DNA from 3 places in the Viridibacillus sp. KH_047 genome. Region 2 is predicted to be linked to each of the others. Evidence: predicted binding sites of a transcription regulator. Region 2 holds the regulator's gene; each other region holds the start of a gene.
The links. The regulator LexA, encoded in region 2, represses DNA repair genes until DNA is damaged. The targets are predictions, from matches to a motif close to CGAACATATGTTCG.
Positions count from the first base shown of each region.

Region 1: the regulator LexA is predicted to act here: its motif matches at 5,129-5,142, upstream of AC3IS5_RS18555 (Y-family DNA polymerase).
Region 3: the regulator LexA is predicted to act here: its motif matches at 2,740-2,753, upstream of AC3IS5_RS10930 (rRNA methyltransferase).

Region 1 covers NZ_CM174479.1:3,785,694-3,793,815, reverse strand. The annotation lists gene AC3IS5_RS18580 (pyridoxal phosphate-dependent aminotransferase) at 1-1,017, opposite strand, end outside; gene AC3IS5_RS18575 (carbon-nitrogen family hydrolase) at 1,198-1,986, shown strand; SAM riboswitch class I at 2,066-2,171, shown strand; gene AC3IS5_RS18570 (methionine ABC transporter ATP-binding protein) at 2,290-3,303, shown strand; gene AC3IS5_RS18565 (methionine ABC transporter permease) at 3,293-3,964, shown strand; gene AC3IS5_RS18560 (MetQ/NlpA family ABC transporter substrate-binding protein) at 3,980-4,798, shown strand; gene AC3IS5_RS18555 (Y-family DNA polymerase) at 5,161-6,417, shown strand; gene AC3IS5_RS18550 (ArsR/SmtB family transcription factor) at 7,089-7,424, opposite strand; gene AC3IS5_RS18545 (copper resistance CopC family protein) at 7,605-8,122, shown strand, end outside.
Region 2 covers NZ_CM174479.1:3,093,594-3,101,715, forward strand. The annotation lists gene tkt (transketolase) at 1-1,433, opposite strand, end outside; gene AC3IS5_RS15280 (DUF896 domain-containing protein) at 1,527-1,763, opposite strand; gene AC3IS5_RS15285 (YneB family resolvase-like protein) at 1,830-2,486, opposite strand; gene yneA (cell division suppressor protein YneA) at 2,483-2,797, opposite strand; gene lexA (transcriptional repressor LexA) at 2,964-3,584, shown strand; gene AC3IS5_RS15300 (hydrolase) at 4,018-4,308, shown strand; gene AC3IS5_RS15305 (hypothetical protein) at 4,487-4,687, opposite strand; gene AC3IS5_RS15310 (hypothetical protein) at 5,152-5,403, shown strand; gene AC3IS5_RS15315 (hypothetical protein) at 5,835-5,972, shown strand; gene AC3IS5_RS15320 (DUF7010 family protein) at 6,699-7,238, shown strand; gene glnA (type I glutamate--ammonia ligase) at 7,333-8,122, opposite strand, start outside.
Region 3 covers NZ_CM174479.1:2,183,497-2,191,618, forward strand. The annotation lists gene AC3IS5_RS10920 (hypothetical protein) at 17-526, shown strand; gene AC3IS5_RS10925 (alpha/beta fold hydrolase) at 677-1,366, shown strand; gene AC3IS5_RS10930 (rRNA methyltransferase) at 2,312-2,683, opposite strand; gene AC3IS5_RS10935 (NUDIX hydrolase) at 3,086-3,529, shown strand; gene AC3IS5_RS10940 (ABC transporter substrate-binding protein) at 3,802-4,905, opposite strand; gene AC3IS5_RS10945 (ABC transporter ATP-binding protein) at 4,926-5,672, opposite strand; gene AC3IS5_RS10950 (ABC transporter permease) at 5,710-6,531, opposite strand; gene AC3IS5_RS10955 (YpzG family protein) at 6,725-6,883, opposite strand; gene AC3IS5_RS10960 (glycosyl hydrolase family 18 protein) at 7,272-8,122, shown strand, end outside.

The sequences.
Region 1 (8,122 bases), 690 kb from region 2:
ATCAGCAAATGCTTCACTCTTATACCCTTCTGGTACAGGAAGCCATGCAAAGAATGATCCTTTTGGTGCTGTCACCGCCCAGCCAATACGATCGCAAGCAACTTTTAATGCATTCCGGCGGCTTTCATACATAGCCACTAACTCGGTTACACATTCTTGTGAACTAGTAAGTGCTGCAATACCAGCCTCTTGCACAGCAGGGAATAGGCTGACAAATAAATGATCTTGTATTAAGTTTAATGCTTCAATTAGCTTTGCATTACCAACTGCAAAGCCGACCCGCCAACCAGCCATATTATACGTTTTTGATAAAGTATACAACTCAACCCCAACGTCCTTAGCACCTTCAGCTTGTAAAAAACTCACTGGTTTTTCACCATCAAATCCAATTGCTCCATATGCAAAGTCATGCATTACTGCAATATCGTGATCTTTCGCAAACTGCACAGTTTCATCGAAAAATGATAAATTAGCAACAGCACCAGTTGGGTTATTTGGATAATTTAAATACATTAATTTCGCACGAGCTTTTACCTCATCTGACACAGTTGTGTAATCAGGTAGGAAGTCGTTTTCAGCTAGTAATGGAAGTGTATCGAACTTGACATCAGCTAGTGCTACGCCTGACCAATAGTCCGGATAACCAGGATCTGGGAGTAGCATTGAATCACCAGGGTTCATAATAGCTAAAGGTAATTCAACTACACCAATTTTTGTGCCAAAAAGTATGGCTACTTCCGTATTTGCATCAATTTCAACGCCGTATTCTCGCACATAAAATTCAGCAATTGCTTCCTTAAAATCGGGCAAGCCACGGAATGGAGAGTATTTATGAGTTTGCGGATTAATAACAGCTTCCTGCATAGCTTCTATAATATGAGGAGGAGTTGGTTGGTCTGGATTTCCTTGGCCTAAATTGATGACATCTCTACCTTCCGCGACTGCGGCACCTACTTTTTGTACTAAAGTTGCGAAAAACTGCTTCGGCAACTGTTGTAATCTCGTTGAAAATTCCATCTTCGAACAAACCCCCTTGAATTATTTTCTTTAATAACTTGTTATCCACAAAATCTTTCTTCTAAATACTCTATACACAACAACTACTTTGTGGATAAAATAGACGTATGTATAAAATAGTCGCAATAATAAGAGAAATATTATAACCTTTTTAAGAAAATGTCTACAGGTGGTGGAGCTATGAAAATTGCATGTATACAGTTAAATGTTGCCTTCGGGGACATCGAAAAAAATTTTACAAACGTCGAAAAGTTTATCAGGGAGGCTTCTGATAAGGGGGCGGAACTCGCAATTCTTCCTGAAATGTGGAATTCCAGCTATGCTTTAGAGAAATTAGAAGACCTTGCAGATCCGAATGGGGAACGCACAAAGAATTTTCTACAAAAGCTTTCAGAAGAATTACAAATTCATATTGTTGGTGGCTCGGTATCAACAAAAAAAGATGGAAAATTCTATAATACGATGTACGTATATAACAATAAAGGGGAGCTTGTCAGCGAATATGACAAAGCGCATCTTTTCCGTCTAATGGACGAGCATTTGTATTTATCAGCTGGCGATAAGCAGAATAACTTTGAGCTAGGTGATATTCCAGCGGCTGGTGTTATATGCTACGATATTCGTTTTCCTGAGTGGTTACGTCTTCATGCATTGAACGGAGCGAAAGTAATTTTCGTTTCTGCACAATGGCCAACACCACGTATTGATCATTGGAAAACATTATTACAAGCACGCGCAATTGAAAGCCAGTGTTTTGTTATTGCAGTAAATCGAATTAGCCATAAAAAACAAAATTTCAACGGTCAATCGATGGTTATTGAACCTTGGGGTGAAGTGTTATGGACTGGTGGAGAAGATGAAGAAATGGCGATTATCGATGTCGACTTCTCTATAGTGGATGAAATTCGTCAACGAATCCCGGTATATGATGATCGTCGCCCTGAATTATATAAAGATATTTCTAAATAATACAAAGTTTCGAAAAAGTGTTTGACATCTACATTATTTCACAGTAATATTTAGTTCATAACTTACAAATGAATATTGAACTTTATCTAGAGAGACTGAGGGATAGGCCCTATGACGTCCGGCAACCCCCTGAAAAAGGGAAGGTGCCAATTCCTACAGAATGAGTACATTCTGGAAGATAAATCGCCAATTTACACTTACGATGCTTCTTTCAGATAACCGAAAGAAGCGTTTTTTAATACAGTGAATTCCAAGTATTTCTATAGAAGTTACATAATTTAAACAGATTTGAGGGGATACAATATGCTCGAGATTCAGAATCTTACAAAAGTATATAAAACCAAAAAGGGTACGGTAACGGGCGTAGACAACGTATCGTTGACAATTGATAAAGGTGAAGTCTTCGGTATTGTTGGCTATTCTGGTGCAGGAAAAAGCTCGCTGCTACGTTGTATCAATTTATTGGAGCGACCAACAAGTGGTAGTATCATCGTAAATGGTCAAGATTTAACAAAATTAAAAGGCGAACAACTTCGTAAAGCGCGTTTGAAAATCGGTATGATCTTCCAGCACTTTTACTTAATCAGTCAAAAAACGGTTGGCGAAAATATCGAATTTGCTTTAAAAGCAGCGGCTACACCACCGAAGCAGATTAAAGCCCGTGTAAAAGAATTGCTTGAAATGGTCGGTTTATCTGAGAAAATCGACGTCTACCCAGCACAGTTAAGTGGTGGTCAAAAGCAACGTGTCGGTATTGCTCGTGCACTTGCAAACAATCCATCCGTACTACTTTGTGATGAAGCAACATCAGCACTTGACCCAAAAACAACAGTTTCCATTTTACGCTTACTAAAAAAAATCAATCGTGAGCTGAATATTACAATTATCCTTATCACACATGAAATGGATGTTGTAAAAGAAATTTGTGATCGTATGGTTATTATGCAAGATGGAAGAGTCATTGAAGAAGGAGAAGTTTACGATGTTTTTGCAAATCCGGTTGAGCCATTAACACAAGAATTTATTAGCAGCGTTGTATCATTTGAATTACCGCCAACGATTCTTAAAGGTGTGACAGGGGAAATTGTGAAAGTGCTATTCAAAGGAGATGTAGCTGGTGACGGCGTCATTTCAGATATGATTCAAAGCTTTGAGGTACGTGGTAATTTCTTGCATGGCACAATTGAATATATTCAAGAAAAACCGCTTGGCATTTTCCTAATGGAGCTACAAGGTCAACCGGATAATGTAGGGAGAGCTATTTCCTATATGGAAGGGCGCGGTGCGTTTGTGGAGGTGATTAACGATGCTATTTGATTTCGAGCACTTTATTAGTATGCTTCCAGACATTTGGAAAGCATTTGGTGAAACGTTACTGATGATTGGTATTTCACTTAGTATTTCACTAATTATCGGTTTACCACTCGGTATTATTCTATTTGTTACAAGCAAAGGTTTATTTTTACGTAACCGTTTTTTTAATGGGATTCTAGGATTTATCGTCAATCTAGTTCGTTCTGTTCCGTATATCATTCTATTAGTAGCGTTGTTCCCACTAACAAAAATACTAGTTGGAGATACAATTGGTCCGATAGCGGCGAGTGTTTCATTATCTGTAGCAGCCATTCCATTCTTTGCGAGACTTGTAGAAACGTCTATGCGTGAAGTTGATAAAGGCGTCATCGAAGCATCAATAGCTGTCGGAGCAACACCGTGGATGATCATACGAGATGTACTATTACCTGAAGCGAAATCGGGTATTATCCAAGGGGTGACAATGACGATTATTAGTTTAGTAGCATATTCCGCAATGGCTGGTATTGTCGGTGGTGGCGGAATTGGTGACTTAGCTATTCGTTTTGGTTATTACCGCTATGACAACACAATTATGATTGCGACAGTTGTCATTTTGATTGTTATCGTCCAAATTATTCAACTTTCAGGCGATGCCATTTCAAAAGCAATTGATAAACGATAAAGGGGAGAATTGAAAATGAAAAAGTTTTTACTAGCAGCGTTATTATTCGTATTAGCAACAGCTTTAGTTGCATGTGGTAACAAAGATGAAAGCAAACCAAAAGATTCGAAAGACATTAAAATTGGCGCAACTGCAGGACCATATAGTGACATGTTAAATAAAGCGATCATCCCACAATTAGAGAAAAAAGGCTATAAAGTAAAAACGGTTGAATTCAGTGATTACGTACAACCAAACAAAGCATTAGATTCTGGAGATATTGATGCAAACCTTTTCCAACACTCAATTTATCTTGAAAACTTTAATGAACAAAACAAAATGAAGTTAACTGGTCTAATTATCGTACCAACTGCACCAATGGGCTTCTTTGCAAAAGATTTTAAATCAATTGATGACATTAAAGACGGCGCAAAAGTAGCAATTGCTAACGATCCATCAAATGCAGCACGTACATTATTAACGTTACAAGAACAAGGTCTTATCAAAATTGACCCTAACATCGAAGAACTAAAAGCATCTGAAAAAGACGTTGTTGAAAATCCTAAAAACTTAGTGTTCCAACCAATCGAAGCGGCGGGTCTGCCTCGTGCAATCGAAAGTGCTGACCTTGTTGGTGTCCCAGGAAACTTCGCGCTTGCAGCAGGACTGAAACTACAAGATGCACTATTCTTAGAAAACATGCCTGATAAATTCCGTAATGTTATTGCGGTTAAGGAAGAAAACAAAGATTCACAACTAGCAAAAGACATCTTAGAAATCGTTAAATCAGAAGGATTCGAAAAAATCATTGATGAAGAATTCAAAGGCTTCGGCAAACCTGACTGGATGAAGTAAATGCTGAAGTGGTCCGTTTAGACTCGACAAGCGCTGGAACCTTCGAATTGAAAACGTACTTTCAGTTTTCAACGGAGAAGGTGGAAGTGACCTCGAGAGTCTGGCCACTGAAGCTGGATATCTGAAGTAAATGCTGAAGTGGTCCGTTTAGACTCGACAAGCGCTGGAACCTCAATGTTTCGAGCATTTATCTACAGGGACTACTGCACACTTAAAAGTGTGCAGTAGTCTTTTTTTATTATGAAGTCCTCCTAATAAAACTTAAATCCACTACTCATCCACAATACCGGATATTCCCACTTGCCATCTCACTTATCTCAATTTAAAATAAGAACAAACGTTCTCTATTGGAGGATAGGTGTATGTACGAAAACATGCCAAGGCGATCAATTATGTGTATCGATATGCGGTGTTTCTATGCGAGTTGTATTGCAACGTTGGAGCATTTAGATGTGATGAAGACGCCAATTGCGGTAGTTGGTAACTTCAATCAAAAGGGAAGTATCGTGCTAGCGGCATCGCCGATGATGAAAAAACGTTTCCAAGTAAAAACTGGCACACGCCTCTATGAAATTCCGAAGCATCCGGATATTCGCCTATTTGAACCTAAAATGGACTTTTTCATCCGCGTTTCAATGGAAATTACACGCCTACTCAATAGCTATGTCCCAAAGGAAGCTATCCATATTTATAGTGTTGATGAAAGCTTCGTTGATTTAACAGGAACAGAAAAATTATGGGGACCAGTTGAACAAACCGCGCAGAAGATACAGCGAGATATTTATAACCAGTTTGGAATTCCAAGTGCCGTCGGCATGGGGCCTAATATGTTGCTATCAAAGCTAGCGCTTGATTTAGAAGCGAAAAAAACAGGCTTTGCTAAATGGGTATATGAGGATGTGGAAGAGAAGTTATGGCCTACATCACCACTCTCTAAGATGTGGGGTATTGGGCGTCAGACAGAACGCTCACTTAATCATATGGGGATTTTTTCAGTAGGAGATTTAGCTAAAGCAGATTTAAAAACACTAGAGGCTCGTTTTGGTATTATGGGTAATCAACTTTATCATCATGCGTGGGGAATTGATCTTTCTGAACTCGGTGAACCAATAATTGAAGGGCAAATCAGTTATGGAAAAGGACAAATTTTAATGCGCGATTATAACAAAAAGGAAGAAGTGCTTGCAGTTATTTTGGAGATGTGTGAAGACATCGCAAGGCGTGCGCGTGAAGCATTTAAAATAGGCCGTACCATTTTACTTGGGCTCTCCTACAGCAAAAACGCATTTGGTGGAGGTTTTCATCGTTCACGCACAATTGATGAGCCAACAAATGAAACGATGAAAATTTATCAGGTCTGCCAGCAGTTGCTCGATGAACACTATATAGAAGAAAGACCCGTACGCCAGCTTACCATTAGTATTACAAAGCTTGAATCTGAACGCTCAATGCAGCTTAGTTTGTTTGACACTGACCGCTTTCGTCGCCGGAAGCTCGGAGCTACAATGGATCAACTACGCTCTCGCTATGGCCCAACTGCTCTTTTACGTGCAGTCTCTTATACAGAAGCAGGCACTGCTGTTGCACGCTCAAAATTACTAGGCGGCCACAAAAAATAATGGGGATGTATATTTATTCAATATCCATTTTATTGCTATACACTATTTGCATAATAGCTGTATAACGTGGTGGCGTCGTAATATCTTGTTAACATGTGGATAACTAAGTGTTATCTACAGATAGGTCTAGTTATGCACAACTTATGCACTAAATTCACAGGTTGGAGCAGTTCGCATAAAAAGCTGTCGTAATATTGAATGTGAAGAAATTAATTAAAAGTATGTTTTAGTGAGTTCTTTTATATCATGTCATACAAAATATAATGGAAAAGCAGGTGTTTTAAGGTGATTCGTGACAGAGGCAGTATTTAAACAATAGTATAATTTTAGGGAGGATATAAAGTATTTAATGATATAACCTTCCTTTTTTTGTATCATTAAATTATTTTAAACAATAGTAAAATTTTAAAGTATTTATAGTATTTTAAGTTAAATGAGGGATGGGGGGATTAAGTGATTAAAGTATATGAAGTCATAACTAAGGGAGATGAAAATCGATTGCTTTAATCTGTTCTTTATTTCGAAAACCACCAAATTAATTGGTGGTTTTTTATGTTCCAATCAAATTAAAGAAATGTTGTTCATCTACTGATAAATCCATATATTAATGTAATTTGCAACAATGACAGGTTTTCTTTAATCAACAAGTTACCCGTATAACTATGATATTCTTAGTCTTTTTTAGAGTGATTAATCGCTATTTTCACTAACTGTTGTAAGTGCTCATCTATAATGGAGTAAAACACCAATTTTCCTTCTTTTCGATATTTAGCTAACCCCATATTACGTAAGTAACGTAAATGATGTGAGGCTGTAGCTGTCGTCGTTCCCAAAATGTTTGCAACATCGCAAACACATAGCTCTTCTTCAAGAGTTAGAGCATAAGTAATTTTTAAACGTGTTGCATCAGATAAAGCTTTGAAAACAAGCTCTACATTATTCAGCTCTTCTAATTTGGGTTGAACGCGGTTAACAACTTCATCATCAAAACAACTTGTTTCACACATATCCTTTGGTTCATTTTTAACATCTTCAGTCACTCTATTCACCTCATTCATATACTTGATTGTAATAAGAAGTGTAATAACAGTCAAAAAAACGTCATTATTATATTCGTACGAATGTTTGAATATTATCTTTTAACTGTTACAATCATGGTAAATCTATAAAAGGAGGAGATAAAATTGATGAAAATATCTAAATATATATTCTTACTATTTATTACGTTCGCTTTTGCTCCAGCTGTTTTAGCTCATTCAGACCTGGAAAACTCTACCCCTAAAAGTGGGGAAGTCGTTAATAATGAATTGTCCTCCTTACTACTAACTTTTAATACAAAGATTGAAAATACTAGTACCTTCAAATTAATTGGAGAAAATGGCAAGGAAATATCTTTGGACAAACTTCAGGTACAAGGAAAAGATTTAATAGGAAATTTAAAATCACCATTAGGTGATGGAGAATACATAGTTGAATGGAAAATAATAGGAGGAGATGGCCATCCGATTGAAAATTCGTATTCATTTGCTGTAGATACTTTAAGTGACAACAATAGCGATGATTCATCAAAAACAATTGTTGAAGGAAAAAATAACAAAACCAGCCCAGATATTAGTGAAATCATTGAGAAAGAACCATCCAATTCGAATAATATATTGATCATTTCAGTAATTGTTTTAATAATAATTGCGGTAATCTCGACTTT
Region 2 (8,122 bases):
TGTTCAACAGGTTCATGTGTTGGACCATCTTCACCAACAGCAATACTGTCATGCGTAAATACGTAAGTTACAGGTAGTCCCATTAAAGCAGATAGACGAATTGCTGGACGTACATAGTCACTGAAGACGAAGAATGTACCACCAAAGACGTTTACACCACCATGTAGTGCCATACCATTTAGAGCTGCACCCATAGCAAATTCACGAACACCGAACCAAATATTTCGGCCTTCAGGAGTTTCTGCTGTGAAATCGCCAGCATCTTTCATGTATGTTTTATTTGATCCAGCTAAATCCGCACTTCCTCCAAAGAAAGAAGGTGTGTTTTTTGCAAGGGCATTGATTACTTCACCAGAAGACGAACGTGTAGCAATAGATTTACCAGCTTCATAAACAGGTACTGCAGATGCGAAATCTTCAGGAAGTTCCCCATTCATCGCATTTACAAACTGTTCTGCAAGAGCAGGATATGCTTTTTTATAAGCTTCAAATTGTTCATTCCAAGTAGCTTCAGCAAGAGTTCCTTGAACTTCAGCCGCTTGTTTGAATGTTGCATATACTTCTTCAGGTACATGGAATGGTTCATGAGGCCATGAGTAGTGTTCTTTAGTAAGTTTCACTTCATCAGCACCTAGTGGAGAACCGTGAGAGTCTGCTTTACCTGATTTGTTTGGAGACCCGTAGCCAATAACTGTTTTTACTTCAATAATAGTAGGTTGGCCTTTATGAGCTTTTGCTTGTTCAATGGCCTTATTTATCGCTTCAATATCATTACCATCAGCTACACGAATGTAGTTCCAGTTATATGATCCAAAACGTTTTTGAATGTTTTCAGAGAATGATTTATTTAGATCGCCATCTAAAGAAATATCATTGCTATCATATAGCACTATCAGTTTTTCAAGTTGTAAGTGACCCGCTAAAGAAATTGCCTCAGCAGCAACACCTTCCATCAAATCCCCATCACCACAAAGTGCAAATGTATAATGATCTACTACTTTATGTTCAGGCTTGTTATAAACGCCTGCAAGATGACTTTCCGCCATTGCCATACCGACAGCCATTGCAATACCTTGTCCTAATGGTCCAGTTGTTGCTTCGACTCCAGCTGTATGACCATATTCTGGGTGACCAGGTGTTTTTGAATCCCATTGACGGAAGTTTTTGATTTCTTCCATTGGTAAATCATATCCACCTAAGTGTAATAGGCTATACAAAAGCATCGAGCCATGACCTGCTGATAAAATAAAGCGATCGCGGTTAAACCATTTAGGGTTTGAAGGATTGTGACGAAGTTGTTTTGTCCAAAGAGTATAAGCCATTGGAGCAGCCCCCATTGGTAATCCTGGGTGACCTGAGTTAGCCTTTTCAATAGCATCAATTGACAAAGTTCGAATAGTGTTAATTGCAAGCTGATCTGCTTGTTGAGTCATTTTAATAGACATCCTTTCTTAAGCTAAATAGTGTACTAATATATTTTAGTCAAAAATCTAATATAAAACAATGTTTTCTCTATAAATATGTGTTTAATTTAACCGATTATTCTTATTTTGTTTTTGACGTAACTTCTCAGGCGTTACTTCATTTCCCTCTGGATCGAAAACACGGACATTTTCAATCGTCTCACGCATTGAAGATCGAAATGTGTCTAAGTACTCTTTACGAAGTGCTGTTTGTTCTTTTGCTTCTTCTACAGTTAAACCTTGTGACTTTGATTTTTTAGAAAGTACACTTATACGTTGTAATTTTTCTTTTGATAACATTTATTTCTCACCTTTCATACAGACCTTAATACAAAGGTATGCAAAAAAGACCGCAAGCGCAAGCTTTTAGTCTTTATTTTTCTCTTTAAATTCCATAAATCTTCGATGAATTGTCGCTTTACTTACTTGGAAGCCCAATCCTCTCAAAGTGTCTGCAATTTCTTCAAATGTCATACCCTTCTGTCTAAGTTGAATGATTTGTTCAATTGGAACATCTATGCGATCTCTACCCTCAGGATTTCCTCGATCTTTTAAATTTTTTTCTGGCCTGTATCCGTTCTGTACAGCTCGTCTCATCCCTCTACGGATTTTCGCATTATGTAATTTACGTTGATACTCTTCGACTATCGCTAGAATTTCTAGCAACATAGCGTCCATCTCATTTAGCCGGGCGTGACCTGCGTCACTTAATGTGAAAATATCTGTATTCGTTTTTTGCAGTAAATGAAGTACCGCCATTCGGCCATTGCCACGTCCTAAACGTGTCTCATCTTGAACAAATAGTGCTGGTTGTTCATATTCCTTCACACTCTCAAGTAAATCAAGTAATCCTTCCCGATCAATATCATATCCACTATGTCGATCTGTAAAGACTTGTGCAACTTCATAGCCTTTACTCGTTGCAAATTCCCTTAACTCAATCTCTTGCCTTTCAAGCGAAGTATCTTGTGTATCTTTTTCAGTACTTACACGACAATAGAGTATTGCTATTTTTTGTTTCATTTATTATCACTCGCCACTTCTACTCCTATATTTGGAACTTTAAAATTATCATGTTCCGGAACTATTAGAGTATGCCCCGCATAAATAGTATCGTCAATTAAATTATTTTCATTTTTAACCTTTGCTATCCATTCATGGTCAGCCATTTTACCTTTATATCTATCTGCAAGAGAAATTAAAGTATCTCCGTCATGAACTTTAATTTCTTTATATGATGTTTTCCCACTATTTGCAACCACTAATATTGTTGTAAATATTACGCAAAATCCAAAAAGTAATGTAATATATTGATTTTTTTTGAACCAACTCACACTTATTCTCCCCTTTTTCGAATACCCGTTCGGAATGTATGTTCTCAATATAAACCGAACATTTGTTTTTGTCAACGGCTTTTTCGAACTTATGTTTGCACTGTTTGTTCGCTAATGCTATACTATTAATAACTTTTACATAGTATGAGATAAAGAGGTGATTGGATTGAAAAAAGTATCGAAAAGACAAGAAGATATATTGTCTTTCATCAAAGAGGAAGTTCGCACTAAAGGATACCCACCTTCCGTCCGTGAAATTGGTGAAGCAGTTGGTCTTGCATCAAGTTCTACAGTCCACGGACATCTTGCTAGACTTGAGAGCAAAGGGCTGATTCGACGAGATCCAACGAAACCTCGTGCAATCGAAATTTTAGATCAACAAGATTCTACAATCGCAAAACAAGGTGTTGTACATGTACCACTAGTTGGTAAAGTTACTGCAGGCCTTCCTATTACGGCAATTGAGAATATTGAAGAATACTTCCCTATTCCAGATTCTTATGGAACAACTGAAGATCAAATTTTCATGCTTGAAATTATGGGCGAATCTATGATCGAAGCTGGTATATTAGATGGAGACTATGTAATCGTGAAACAACAAGCAACCGCAAGTAATGGTGAAATTGTTGTAGCGATGACAGAGGATAATGAAGCAACTGTAAAACGATTTTTTAAAGAGGAATCTTATTTCCGCTTACAGCCAGAAAACTCTTCAATGGAGCCAATTATCGTAGATCAAGTTTCCATTTTAGGAAAAGTAGTTGGTTTGTATCGTAACGTATTATAAGGTACAACTATATCGGATTGTAGGAATCAGTGAAATATGGATTCTTGCAATCTTTTTTTATACATAACCAAAATATATTATTCATATATTCGCACATTTTATATAACGCAGGCCACATATATCGTTATCGTGATTTATTCTCTATTTTAGTTACTTTAAGTATTATTCGGTTACACAAAAAGAGAAATCGAAAAACAAGTAAAGAAAATCAGCAAAATAACGAATCGTAAAATTGATCCACCCCCTATTATACCTCTCATAAATGCAGACTTCGTATGACAAAGAATTAATCCAACAGTTTTCGTAAATACCACTAGGATACTTCCCAAAAACAACTATTTTTTTTATTGTTGGACAAATTGCACAACCTCTTTTCATTTTAAACCATATGTTATCAATGTAAGTCATTCGAATCGGAAAGGAGGTCTTGAAAATGAGTATTAATAGAGATGGTTGTAAGTGTGATAAGTGTGATAAGCAACATCACCATGAAAAAGAAGAACATCGTTGTAATGGTTGCGCATGTGATCAATTAAGACGATTGCAAACACAGACTGAAGTTGATGTTTTCTTAAAAGGTGGTTCGGTGTTAGAAGATGTCGTTTTTATTACCTTAGATCAGAAAAATTGTTGCGCATTCTTTAATGATCCAGAAACTGAACCTGGTTCAACACTTATCGTAGACTGCCAAGAAATTCAAGCTATTCGTATTGAAGCAAATTAATAAGTAATAACGGGTCTCTTTCTTTATGGAAGAGGCCTTTCTGATCAGCAAGAGAATCATCGGAATTTATTTAAGCGTAGGCTATCAACCGTACATAGAAAGTATTTGCCATTCGTGCATGTTGTCACCTGGACAATAAAACGTATTCACCTTCCTAAATGATTCCCCATCACGCCACTCACCCCTTCCCCTGCATATTTAACCGTCCAGCAACTTTTATGGCGTAATCTGTCGCCTTATCTCTACAAAGCCCTTTGTGGCTCATGCTTGTGTTTAGGTGTGATTCAAATTGTTGTTCCAACCTATCTGTATAACCGAAACGTTTAATAGTTCCAATGGCTATTTCTATATGATTTACTGCTCTTTCAATCTCGCTCATCTTCCATTATCTCCAATCCATTTAGCCGCTGTGTCCATTCGGCTATTTTCAACGATAATTTTGCAAATTGTTCATAACTTAGCTTTCCGTTTTCATGCTTGCATTCCATACTTGTGAAATATTCGTCTTGCTGGGCGACAATAAATTCTTACTCTTCATGTGTCATACGCTACACTCCTAATAGATTGAATCGTTTAGCTAATTAATATCTATTTTCTCCAATTGACGGTTAGTAATTCCTTTTGTAGCGATAAGTATTAACACTAAGATGCCCACGTTTACTTATTTGCGTTTTCCACCATTCGTCCGCGGCCTCTTTGCAAGCCTTCACTATCACGCTCATTTCCTAATATCTCCAATGTATTTAAAATGTCCTATGGCTTAACAAGAAGTCCAAGCAGAGAGTTTTTCACTTTATGCTAGCGTGCCCACATTTCTACTTGAGCCTTTTTAGGCATCTTAGTATGTGGTTACATTATAATAGTTCAGTAAGCACTTCTGGTAGATCCGTTACAAACGGAACTTCTGGTATGCCTGCAAGCGGAAAACCATCTCGAACAGCAACTGGTTTAGGACTAACTTTTTCTTTAACGCCAAGTCCTGCATTTGCTTTTGTTAATACTAATACAACATATTATATTGGTATGAATAGTAATGTAACCCTTAAAAGAGGTACGTCTAGTTGGAAACTTCAATTAGTTAATAATATGCCTTAAGGAAGTAAGTTAATCTTAAGATCATGTAAATACAAAAGCGATTCACTCACCAACAGAGTGAATCGCTTTTTTTAGATTAAGAGTCTTTTTACAGCTCTCTTTTTGTTAAGAACTTTTTCTGCTTTGTTTTTACAACAAAAGAAAAATTTACATATTTTATTTATTAATATAGAAGAAACATTGCATGAGATCATTCGAGATATTGTTTTATGGGTAGTTATCCAACTCGAATCGTCTGACAGACTATACTTTTTCTACATATTCCTTCTTTGCTGTGATGTACAGACCACTTTTGGTTTTGCACCATTTCCTAAATCCACACTATACAATGCATACAAATCCGCAATGGAACATATAGATCATGAATTACTACCAACTCACTCTACAAGACATACTCACGCTGTTATGTTTCTTGAAGCTGGGGTATACCTATGAAAGAGGTCCAGGAAAGATTAGGTCACGGATCTATACAAATTACATCAGACATTTATTCACACGTTACAAGAAAGATGGAAAATAAATCGATTGAGAAATTCGATGAATATATGCAGAAAAAATCAGCGAAATGATACATCGTAAAAATTTCGTGGTATAAATGTGGTAACTTTTCAAATGCGTTACCACGAGATGTGAATCGTGGTAAATAAAAAAACCGTTGAAGTCTAGAGCCTCAACGGTTTTAACTATTAATACATTTTCAAGTAGTCTCGTTACTTGCCCTTACTGACTTTCAGCTTATCAGCAATCTTTTGAAAACTTTTTTCTGAACTTCATGTGCAATTTAGCAAACTCTCTCTTTATGACTCCAAGTAGCAAATATCTTAGCAAGTGTTTTTTTCTCATCTGTTGTCATATACAACTACTTAGAATCGATATCATAAAGCTCGTCCGTTATATCTGGAATCACATCGATACCCTCAAAGAACCGTCTCTGATAAATAGATCGTTTATCAGCACCTATCAATTTCAAATGTAATTTGGTTCAAACCACTACCCCCACTGTTTCGTTATATTCCTCTGTCAAACGCTCATCACAAAAGTTTTCGTAAACACCACGAGGATACTTTCCAAAAACTTCGAGCGCATCAATTATTCCTTCACGTTCGTCGTGCGTTAATTTAATATTAATCCCCCAAAGTTTTCATTGCTTAATTACTTGGTAATTACCCCAAATTGGTGACATAGGTAAACGATAATCCCTAAAACAATACCGTTTAACAATCAGCTATAGTAAAGCGAGTGAAACACTGGTATATTATAGAAATGTTATACCAATTTTATGAAGGGGTGTATTTATGAGTAAAATTTTTGACGAATTACAAAAAGAAATCATATTTGAAGCAAAAAAAGGATTCCCTATATTGCTGTCTGGCGCGATTGTCTTCTTAATTTTCACACTAATGCCCTTAGTTTTCCCAATAGAAGCTGTACGTTTAATTTGGATATTTGGCTTAGGTGCCGTTTTTCCTATTGGAATTCTTATTAGTAAAATCCTTGGTGTTAATTTACATACTACTAACAACCCTTTAGGTACTTTAGGTGGAATAGTTGCAGCTCCCCAGGCTTTTTATATACCTGTATATATAATTGTGTATATGAAAATTCCAGAATACCTTCCCTTCACAATCGGTTTACTTGCAGGATCTCATTTTCTGCCTTACATGTGGATTTATAAAAGCAAAGCTTATTTATTTGTTACTTTAGGCACCTGTCTTTCCGCTCTATTCATAGGTGGCTTCCTTGTTGATCAAGCTTTCACACTTGTACCTTTAGCAATTTCTATTGTGTATGGAATTGGTGTTCTTTTAATTCTAAGAGAACTTAAAGCAAGTTAAAAATGCGGTAACTTTTCAAATGTGTTACCACAAGAGTGTGAATCGTGGTAAATAAAAAACCCGTTGAAGCTCAGAGCCTCAACGGTTTTAACTATTAATACATTTTTAAATATTGGTCACGTTCCCATTGGTGAACTTGAGTGCGGAACATGTCAAACTCAATTTCTTTTGCTTCACGGAAGTTTTCATAAATATGAGTTCCTAGTGCTTCTTGAATTACTTTATCTTTAGCTAATGCTTGTAGTGCGTCATCAAGGTTAACTGGTAAGTTACCGATACCAGCTTCTTCACGTTCTTCAGCACTCATTACATAAATGTTACGATCAACTGCTGGTGGTGGTGTTAATTGTTGTTCTATACCGTTAAGTCCTGATTCTAGAATAACAGCCATAGCTAAGTACGGATTAGCAGCTGGGTCAACTGAGCGAACTTCAATACGAGTTGATAAGCCACGAGAAGCTGGAATACGTACTAATGGTGAGCGGTTTTGTCCTGACCAAGCAATGTAGCATGGTGCTTCGTATCCTGGTACTAAACGTTTGTAAGAATTTACAGTAGGGTTTGTAACTGCTGTAAAACCTTCAACATGTTTTAAAACGCCAGCCATAAATTGCATAGCAGTTTCAGATAATTGCATTTCAGCTTTTTCATCGAAGAACATGTTTTGTTTTCCGTTAAATAGAGAAACGTTACAGTGCATACCTGAACCACTTAAACCGAAGATTGGTTTTGGCATGAATGTCGCATGTAAGCCGTGTTTACGAGCAATTGTTTTAACAACCAATTTGAATGTTTGGATATTATCACATGCAGTAATTGCATCAGCGTATTTGAAGTCAATTTCGTGTTGACCTGGAGCAACTTCATGGTGAGAAGCTTCGATT
Region 3 (8,122 bases), 910 kb from region 2:
TGTTAGAGACTATGCAATGTACATGGCGATTTTCGGTGTGTTTGGATCAAGCTGGTTTGGCTGGGCTCAGGAAAAACCGAGAGAAAGCTGGCGAAAATATCTAGGCATTGCTTCTGTATTCTCTCTTTTAGTCGGCTTACTTGGCATTTATTTAAGTGTGACAAATTGGCATAGACCAAGCGTATTGTCGGAAGCGGTTGCATTAAAGAATTATTTAATCTTCGTGTATCTTGAATTCTTCGTAGCAGGGATCGGCGCTTTCTTATTGATTAAATATAAAAGAAAAGACTATGTGGCTCCTTGGGTTGCCTTTATCGTCGGCATACATTTTATTTGGTTAAAAAGCATTTTCCAAGACTCTAGTTTATATCTCTTAGCAACTTTCCTCGTCGCAATCTCAATCATCTCAATATTTCTCTCTAAAAAGCTTAAAGTAGCCAATAGCGCTATAACCGGCATCGGAGCGGGTATAGTACTGTTTTGCTATGCAATATTAGGATTAATACGTTTTATACTTGCTAACTAAATAGAAAAACCTATCAGTTTCGGCTGGATGACATTTTTTTTGGAAATACAAAACCAAAAGGAAATATTCAAACAACCTCTGAAATATAGATATATAGATAATAAATATATCTGTTTTCAACAGACGAAACACACCCTAGGAGATGATGAATTGGAAATACAAGTGAATCAAATTGAATTAAATGGACTTACTTTTCAATATCGTGAGAGTGGGGAACCTTCTGCACCGCCACTTGTAGCACTTCATGCGATGGGAAAAAGTGCAGAATCTTGGGATCAAGTTGCTGCAGTATTAGGAGAGAATTACCGCATTTTAGCTTTAGATCAACGTGGGCACGGTGGGAGTGCGAGATCGAGTACATACACTTTTGAACTGATGTGCGAGGACTTGCTTCATTTTGCGAATGCTTTGAATTTAGAACGTTTTACGCTACTAGGTCATTCCATGGGGGGAACAGTATCCTATCTTTTCTCAGAGAATTTCCCATCAAGAATAGAAAAGTTGATTGTTGAAGATACTCCTCCTCCTTTTCCGGATAAGCAGATCGAGATTCCCTCTAACCCAACTGAGCACCTACCGTTTGATTGGCTAGTTGTGCCTTCTATTCTAAAACAACTTAATGAACCAAACCCCGAATGGTGGGCGCGCCTTGCTGATATTAACCAACCTACACTTATAATAGGTGGTGGATCCAGCCATATTCCTCAAAACAAATTGCACGAAGTTTCTAAATTAATCCCGAATTGCGAATTGGTGACGATAGAAGATGCCGGACACTTTGTCCATGATGATAATTTACCAGTCTACTTAGCTAAGGTAAAAACTTTTCTTAATGCATGATTTTCTGATTGCTCTCACTGTTACCCCTGACTCTTTTTTTAAACAAACGGACATGAAATTTTAACGAATTTATTATTATATTTAAGTGCAGCGAAGTAATTACCTCAAAAATTAAATAGTTTAAAATAACCCCCGTATTTTTATTAGGACGGGGGTTATTTGTGTTTGAGTTTATATTAGTACTAACACTTTGCATTTGAAGGTCCAAAAAGGTTAATTATCCAACGCCATATATTTTCAAAAGGCTCTGATTCACAGCCTTTTTAGAAACACCACATCAATAACAAAAAAAATTGTAATCGAGAAAGGATAGTGACTTTACTATCCATTGATTCGCAAAAAGACCAGATTAATTTATCAAATGCCAAAAAAGACTTTATGAGCGTTTTTAAAGGGATTTAATTAAAAGGGTAGGGAAGTGCCGTGTTTTTATATTTAACATGGTTCTGAATGTCCTAGCGGGCCTTAAAAGTACAGAGATATAGATAATGAGATGTTTTATCCTATTTTAAATAAATAATATTATTGTTTAGGTGTTGCTAATCTTTATTAGAAATAACTTTACCTTGTGGTGTACTTGTAGAATATTTTAAAAGTATTAGTTGGATAAAACTTTCTGAAAAATCTTAAGTAGATTAGAAAGGAGCATATAGGAAATCTAATGTCCTGGATATTCTTGCTGATAGAACTAAAGTGATCCAGAATGCCTCAGTATGTTAAATGCTTGTGAATGAGTTACTTAATCAAACGAATGCGTCAAATGTATAACTGGATAGTTTAAATGGATCTATGTATGAATTTAATGAACATCAACAAAACACCATTTCACCTTAAATTTCAAAAATATCTCACTGTTTCAAGTATACTTATGAAATGAAACGTAACTTCCTATAATGTATATTATGTTCGGGGCGTTCTGTGATATAGAGTAAAAGTGAATTTCCATCACTCTACTCTATGTTTGTAACTCGCATTTTTTACATCGTTTAGATCTATGTATTGTACGCTATATTCAATGACATCGTTTATATATACTTGCTGTTGTTTCGCAAAAGCCTTCAAAGCTTCTAAAAGATCTGCATCATATGTTGTCTTATACTGTACTCGATCAGTTGGACGAGTTGTTTTATCATAGACGATTGTATTTTGATTTAATACTGCTTGTACACCTGATTCCAACAAGTAATTGACATGGGTATCATAATCATCAGCCATTACTTTTAGTTTTTCCAAAACCGCAGCACTTATATTCGTGCGAAATTTAACTCGAGCTATATCTGTTGCTTGAATCAATTTCCCATTTGATAATTTCCACATAAAAAACACCAACTCCTAGCTTATTCTTAATAAAAAGTGCCCTTTCCCCTAGTATACAAACGAATGTTCTTATGTGCAATATACATGTTCTTAGTACTATACGGGGTTTTATTCAAAAAAATGGATAAACCATTATCTATATAATGTATTTTTACACTATATAGGGTTAAATTACATTGTTTTAATGCGGAAAATGCCCTTTTTACACAAGTGGAACATTTGTTCCGTCCCCTATAAATGGGCATTTTTTAGATCATTGTATTCTATTGAATCTTTCCATTGTTGATTTTCCCCTTCATTTAGCAGTCGAAACATGTTTTCTAATTAGCTGAGTACACTCTTAAAGGATAATAACAGAATGATAAAGAATATTACTCTAACGCTTAATTTGGAGGGAAGTTTATGTTTATCGTAAATGTTGAGGGTGCAATTTACAAAAATGAAAAATGGCTTTTAATAAGACGCAGCAAAAAGGAAGAACATGCTGGGGGTTTACTATCTCTTGTAGGTGGTAAGGTCGAATTAGATGAAACGTCATCTGATATATTAGAGGAAACACTAAAAAGAGAAATATTTGAAGAAGTTGGTATTGAGGTTTCAAATCTTAGATATGTAAATAGTTCTTTTTTTGTTACAGATTCAGGATTAAACGTAATAGATATTGTTTTTCAATATGATTACGAGTCTGGAGAAGCATATGCTAAGTGTTTAGATGAGGTAGACGATGTTTTTTGGATGTCGACAGAAGAGATTCTAAATAACTCAGAAATACCACCTTATGTTAAAGAAAACATAAAGTTAGCTAAAAATTTAGTAACTGTTGTAGCAACTGTATCGGATCAGTAAAAAGTATATAGAAAACCGCTATAATAGCCCGTTATAAGGAACTTGCACTTATATCGTTTTAGAATTAGATTACAGGATGATCACGCTTACCTTGTGTACCACAACCAATTTCCTTATAAATGCTTTTATCAATTTAGAACTCCAAAAGATAAAAAAGCGGCCTTCATCTTGTTGCGATGAAGGCCGCTTTGATTTATATAGACGCCCATAACACATTAAATTCATGTTATAGGCGGGAATCGTTCAATTAAAACAAATCAAACACGAATAACTCAATATTCGCCAAGGATTTTGACGGCTTTTTCTGTGAGTGAAGTGTCAATTGCTTTATCGAAGTCGAATTCCCCTTGTGTAGCACCATTTGCTTTGTACATATCGTATTGTGCATGAATGTCATCAATACGCATTTTGCCATCTGGATCAAGACCAGTTACGAATACTTTTTCCCATAGCTTCGGATCTTTTAAAGCTGTATGTTTTGTCATGATGTCTATGATTTGATCTTTGCCTTCTCCTTTAATGAACGCATCATTATAGTCACGTACCCCTTTTAAATAAGCCAACATAAAGCGAAGTGATACGTCTTGTTCTTCAGTCATAAATTTAGGAGATGCTAATACTAATGCAATTTGTGAATCAGGCGCATAATCCGTTGTATCTCCAAATCGTGTTAGAATGCCTTTATCGATACCTTGAGCAATTAATGGCTCAATACTAAGCGCAGCATCAATCGAGCCGTTTTGGAGGGCTCCAAGCATGCTACCGAAGTCATTCATTAGTGTTAATTTAACATCCTTATCCGTTAATCCTGCATGTTCAAGCATTCTTTGATAGATGTAGCCATCAATCGCATTTTTTGCAGAGACTGCAATCTTTTTACCTTTAAAATCGGAGTAATCATTAATCTTATCTTTCATATGGTTACCAATAACAAATGAGAAATAGGATTTCCCTGGTACGTTATGCCCTTTATCTGCAATAATTTTAACGTCAATTCCCTGTGCAATTGCATTAAAGAAAGAGGCTGTTGATATTCCTCCTGCAATATCTACTTCACCCGCTGCAAGTGCAGGTAACATGTCATCACTATTCGCAAATTGAGCAAATTCTACCTCAATATTATAATCCTTGAAGTAACCTTTCTCTTTAGCGATATAAAAACCTGCTCCTGATGCCGCTCCGTCCTCGGCAATAACAACTTTCGTTTTTTTACTTAAAGCAGCCAAATCGCCAGACGGATTATCTTTACTTACTTCATTATTGTCTTTCGTTCCTGTAGTTCCCTTATTTCCTGTTTCTTTATCCGAACACCCTGCAACGAACATCGCAAGGATAAGGAATGGTATAAATAAACCTAACTTAAACCATTTCCGCATGTCATGCCCCCTTTTACTAATTACTTTCTAGATTTTTGCACTTCTTCTTGCAGATGCTTCCAAATGTCTAAAAAATGTCCTGCTGTACGATGGTCCGCTCTAATTTGCTCTATATTTCTTGGCCTTGGCAAATCATTTTTAATCTCTTTTATGATTCTACCAGGTTGTGAGCTCATCAATAGAATTCGATCGCTTAATAGCAATGCTTCATCAATACTATGCGTTATAAAAAGCACCGTTTTCTTCGTTTCCTCCCAAATAGACAGTAGCTCTTCTTGTAAAATGAATTTGTTCTGCTCATCAAGTGCAGCAAATGGTTCATCCATCAGTAAGATTTCCGGGTCATTGGCAAATGCACGTGCAATGCTTACACGTTGCTTCATACCTCCAGAAAGTTCTTTTGGATAGAGAGTTGAAAACTTTTCTAGGCCAACTTTTTCTAAATAGTAAGAAGTACGCTTTTTGATCAATTCAGCTGGCAGATGTCGCATTTTCAGACCGAATGCAACGTTCTCTTCTACGGTTAACCAAGGAATGACACCTCTCTCTTGAAAAACCATTGATTGAAGAGGTCTGTTCTCTTTCCCCTCAGCAATCTTATATTCACCTACACTCGTTGTTTCAAGTCCAGCTAAAATACGTAGCAACGTTGTTTTCCCGCAACCACTCGGACCAACCAGACAAACAAATTCACCCTCTGAAATATTAAGAGAGATATGATCCAAAGCAGTGACATTACTATTTTTCTTGTAAAATACTTTCGTCATATCTTGAATTGAAATTTTAGTGTTGTTTTCCACTGCTTCACCTCCAAGATAAAATCTTATTCTGTAGTGCCCTTAGCAAAAGTGAAAATAAGTAGCCGAAAAATGAAATGAGTATAAGCCCGACGAACATCTCTTTTAACATAAAGGCTTTATAAGAGGTCCAAATTAAATAGCCTATACCTGATGTAGCGCCCATCATTTCAGCTGCCACGATCGTTAAGAGCGCAATTGCCTGCCCCATTTGAATACCTTCCATCATGACCGGCAATGCCCCAGGGAATGCAATTTTCAAGAAAAAGTCCTTAGAGCTAGCCCCATAATTTTTGGCGACATCTAAATAGATGGAGTCGATATTAATGACCCCTGCAGTTGTATTGATGACGACTGGGAAAAAGACGCTACCAGCAATCGTTACAACTTTAGAGAAATCACCGATTCCAAATAGAATAATGATAATGGGTAACAAGGCAAGAGTAGGAATTGGCATAAGCGCCATTACAATAGGTGAGATGAAGTGCCTAATTGGTGAATACAGCCCCATCAATAATCCGATGACAACGCCTGGAATAACCCCAAGTAAGAAACCCGCAATAATTCGGTAAAGAGAAATACCAATATGGTGAAATAGCTCACCACTCATTGCCATTGAATAGAACGTACTTACAATTTCAGATGGCGGTGGGAAAAAACGTGCATCAAGTAAATTAGTTTGGGATAGGAACTCCCATAACAGCAAGAGAAAAATAGGTGAAGCGATTGTAAGCATCTGCTTCATACGTTCTTTCAATTGTCTTTTCTTCCATTCCTGTTGTTCAACTTCGACAGGATTGTGGTTATTAGTCATTTTATCGTCTCTCATTCTTCACCACCTCTTCATACAAATGATATGTACTTTGCCCTCAAAGTGTGTCACTCGCCTATTAGAAAAGGAATGTTGCCTAGTTGTTAGAACATTAATGAAACTGCTGAAAAAGAATAACTAATTCATCGTAAAACGCAAAAAACCCGGAAATTAAATTCCGGGTTTGATTGCACTTACACCTTCATGATCGTTATAACTGTGACTGTCGCGATTTCGCTGAAGTTCTCAAGAGTTTGTTATGCGGAGTTACCTCCGTTTGTCCATTCACTTGAGATTTTTGACGCTTATCCCTTGCCCAGTTGTGGTGGATTTGTTGAGATTTTGGATCTAAGTGTTCCGGCCTACTCATCGTGTTCCGCCTCCTAGTCATGGTGGATTTATAAGTGAATCGTAAATAGTATAGCTCGCAAACGTTTTAATATACATTCCGATAATTAGTATTCGTTTCCATTAAACTGAAATAGGTAAGTAAGTTGCAACTTTTAGAAAGATTGAATCCACTTTTCTACATAGAAATAATAGGTATACATCACAAGCTTTCTTTTCAATATCGCGAATACTTAGTACTAAAAGTAATAAACTAGCAAGTATTCATTTATAAAATGTACCGAAATACAATCACATCCGTTAAACTGCATTGCTGCATATTGTAATATTATTTACCTTTGAGGGCATATCACAATATCAAGTGAACGCATATGATAAAGGGTTAAATACAGATAAACAGAGGTGAATCATTGTTTATATATGTAGTGAAAGCGGGCGATTCTTTATTTTCCGTGGCATCAAAGTATCAAGTAAATATGGATAGTATACGGATTACAAATGGTTTGAAAATACCAAATATTGTACCTGGGCAAGATTTGCTGATTCCAACAAATGTCTATATTGTTCAACCTGGCGATTCCTTATTTAAAATTGGTCAAATGGCTTTAGTTCCTGTTGAAACGATAAAGCTATATAATGGTTTGCACTCAAATAATTTGTCCATAGGTATGCGATTATATCTGCCTCCTAGAAAGAAATATAGGGCAGCCAATTTCAGCTATTTAACTCCAACTACACTAGCAAGAGATATAGAATTGATTAATCAATTTGCAGATAGCAATTCTTATTATGGTGTATTTGAATATCATATTTCTAATAACGGTACACTGAGTCCATTGTATCTTCACAGCATTAATACATTAAGTCGGCAAAAACAAGTAGCGCCAATTGCTGTTATATCCAACTTAACGGAAACAGGTTTTAAATCCGCTATAGCAAGAAGTATTATTAGTAATCCGATTATAAGAGATCAAGCATTAAATAATATTTATAACATAGTAAAAAACAATAATTTTGCGGGCGTCAATATTGATTTTGAATTGTTGAAGGATTATGATGCCGAAGATTATGTGACTTTTATCCGAATGGTGAGAAATCGTTTAAGTCCAGAAGGTTATACTACATCTGTTGCATTACCTGCAAAGACTGATGATACCACCCCTTGGACAAAAGGTTATGATTATAAAGGGATTGGTGCTGCCGCTGATTTCGTTTTTCTGATGGCCTATGATTTTCATCATGCAGGTGGTGAACCAGGTCC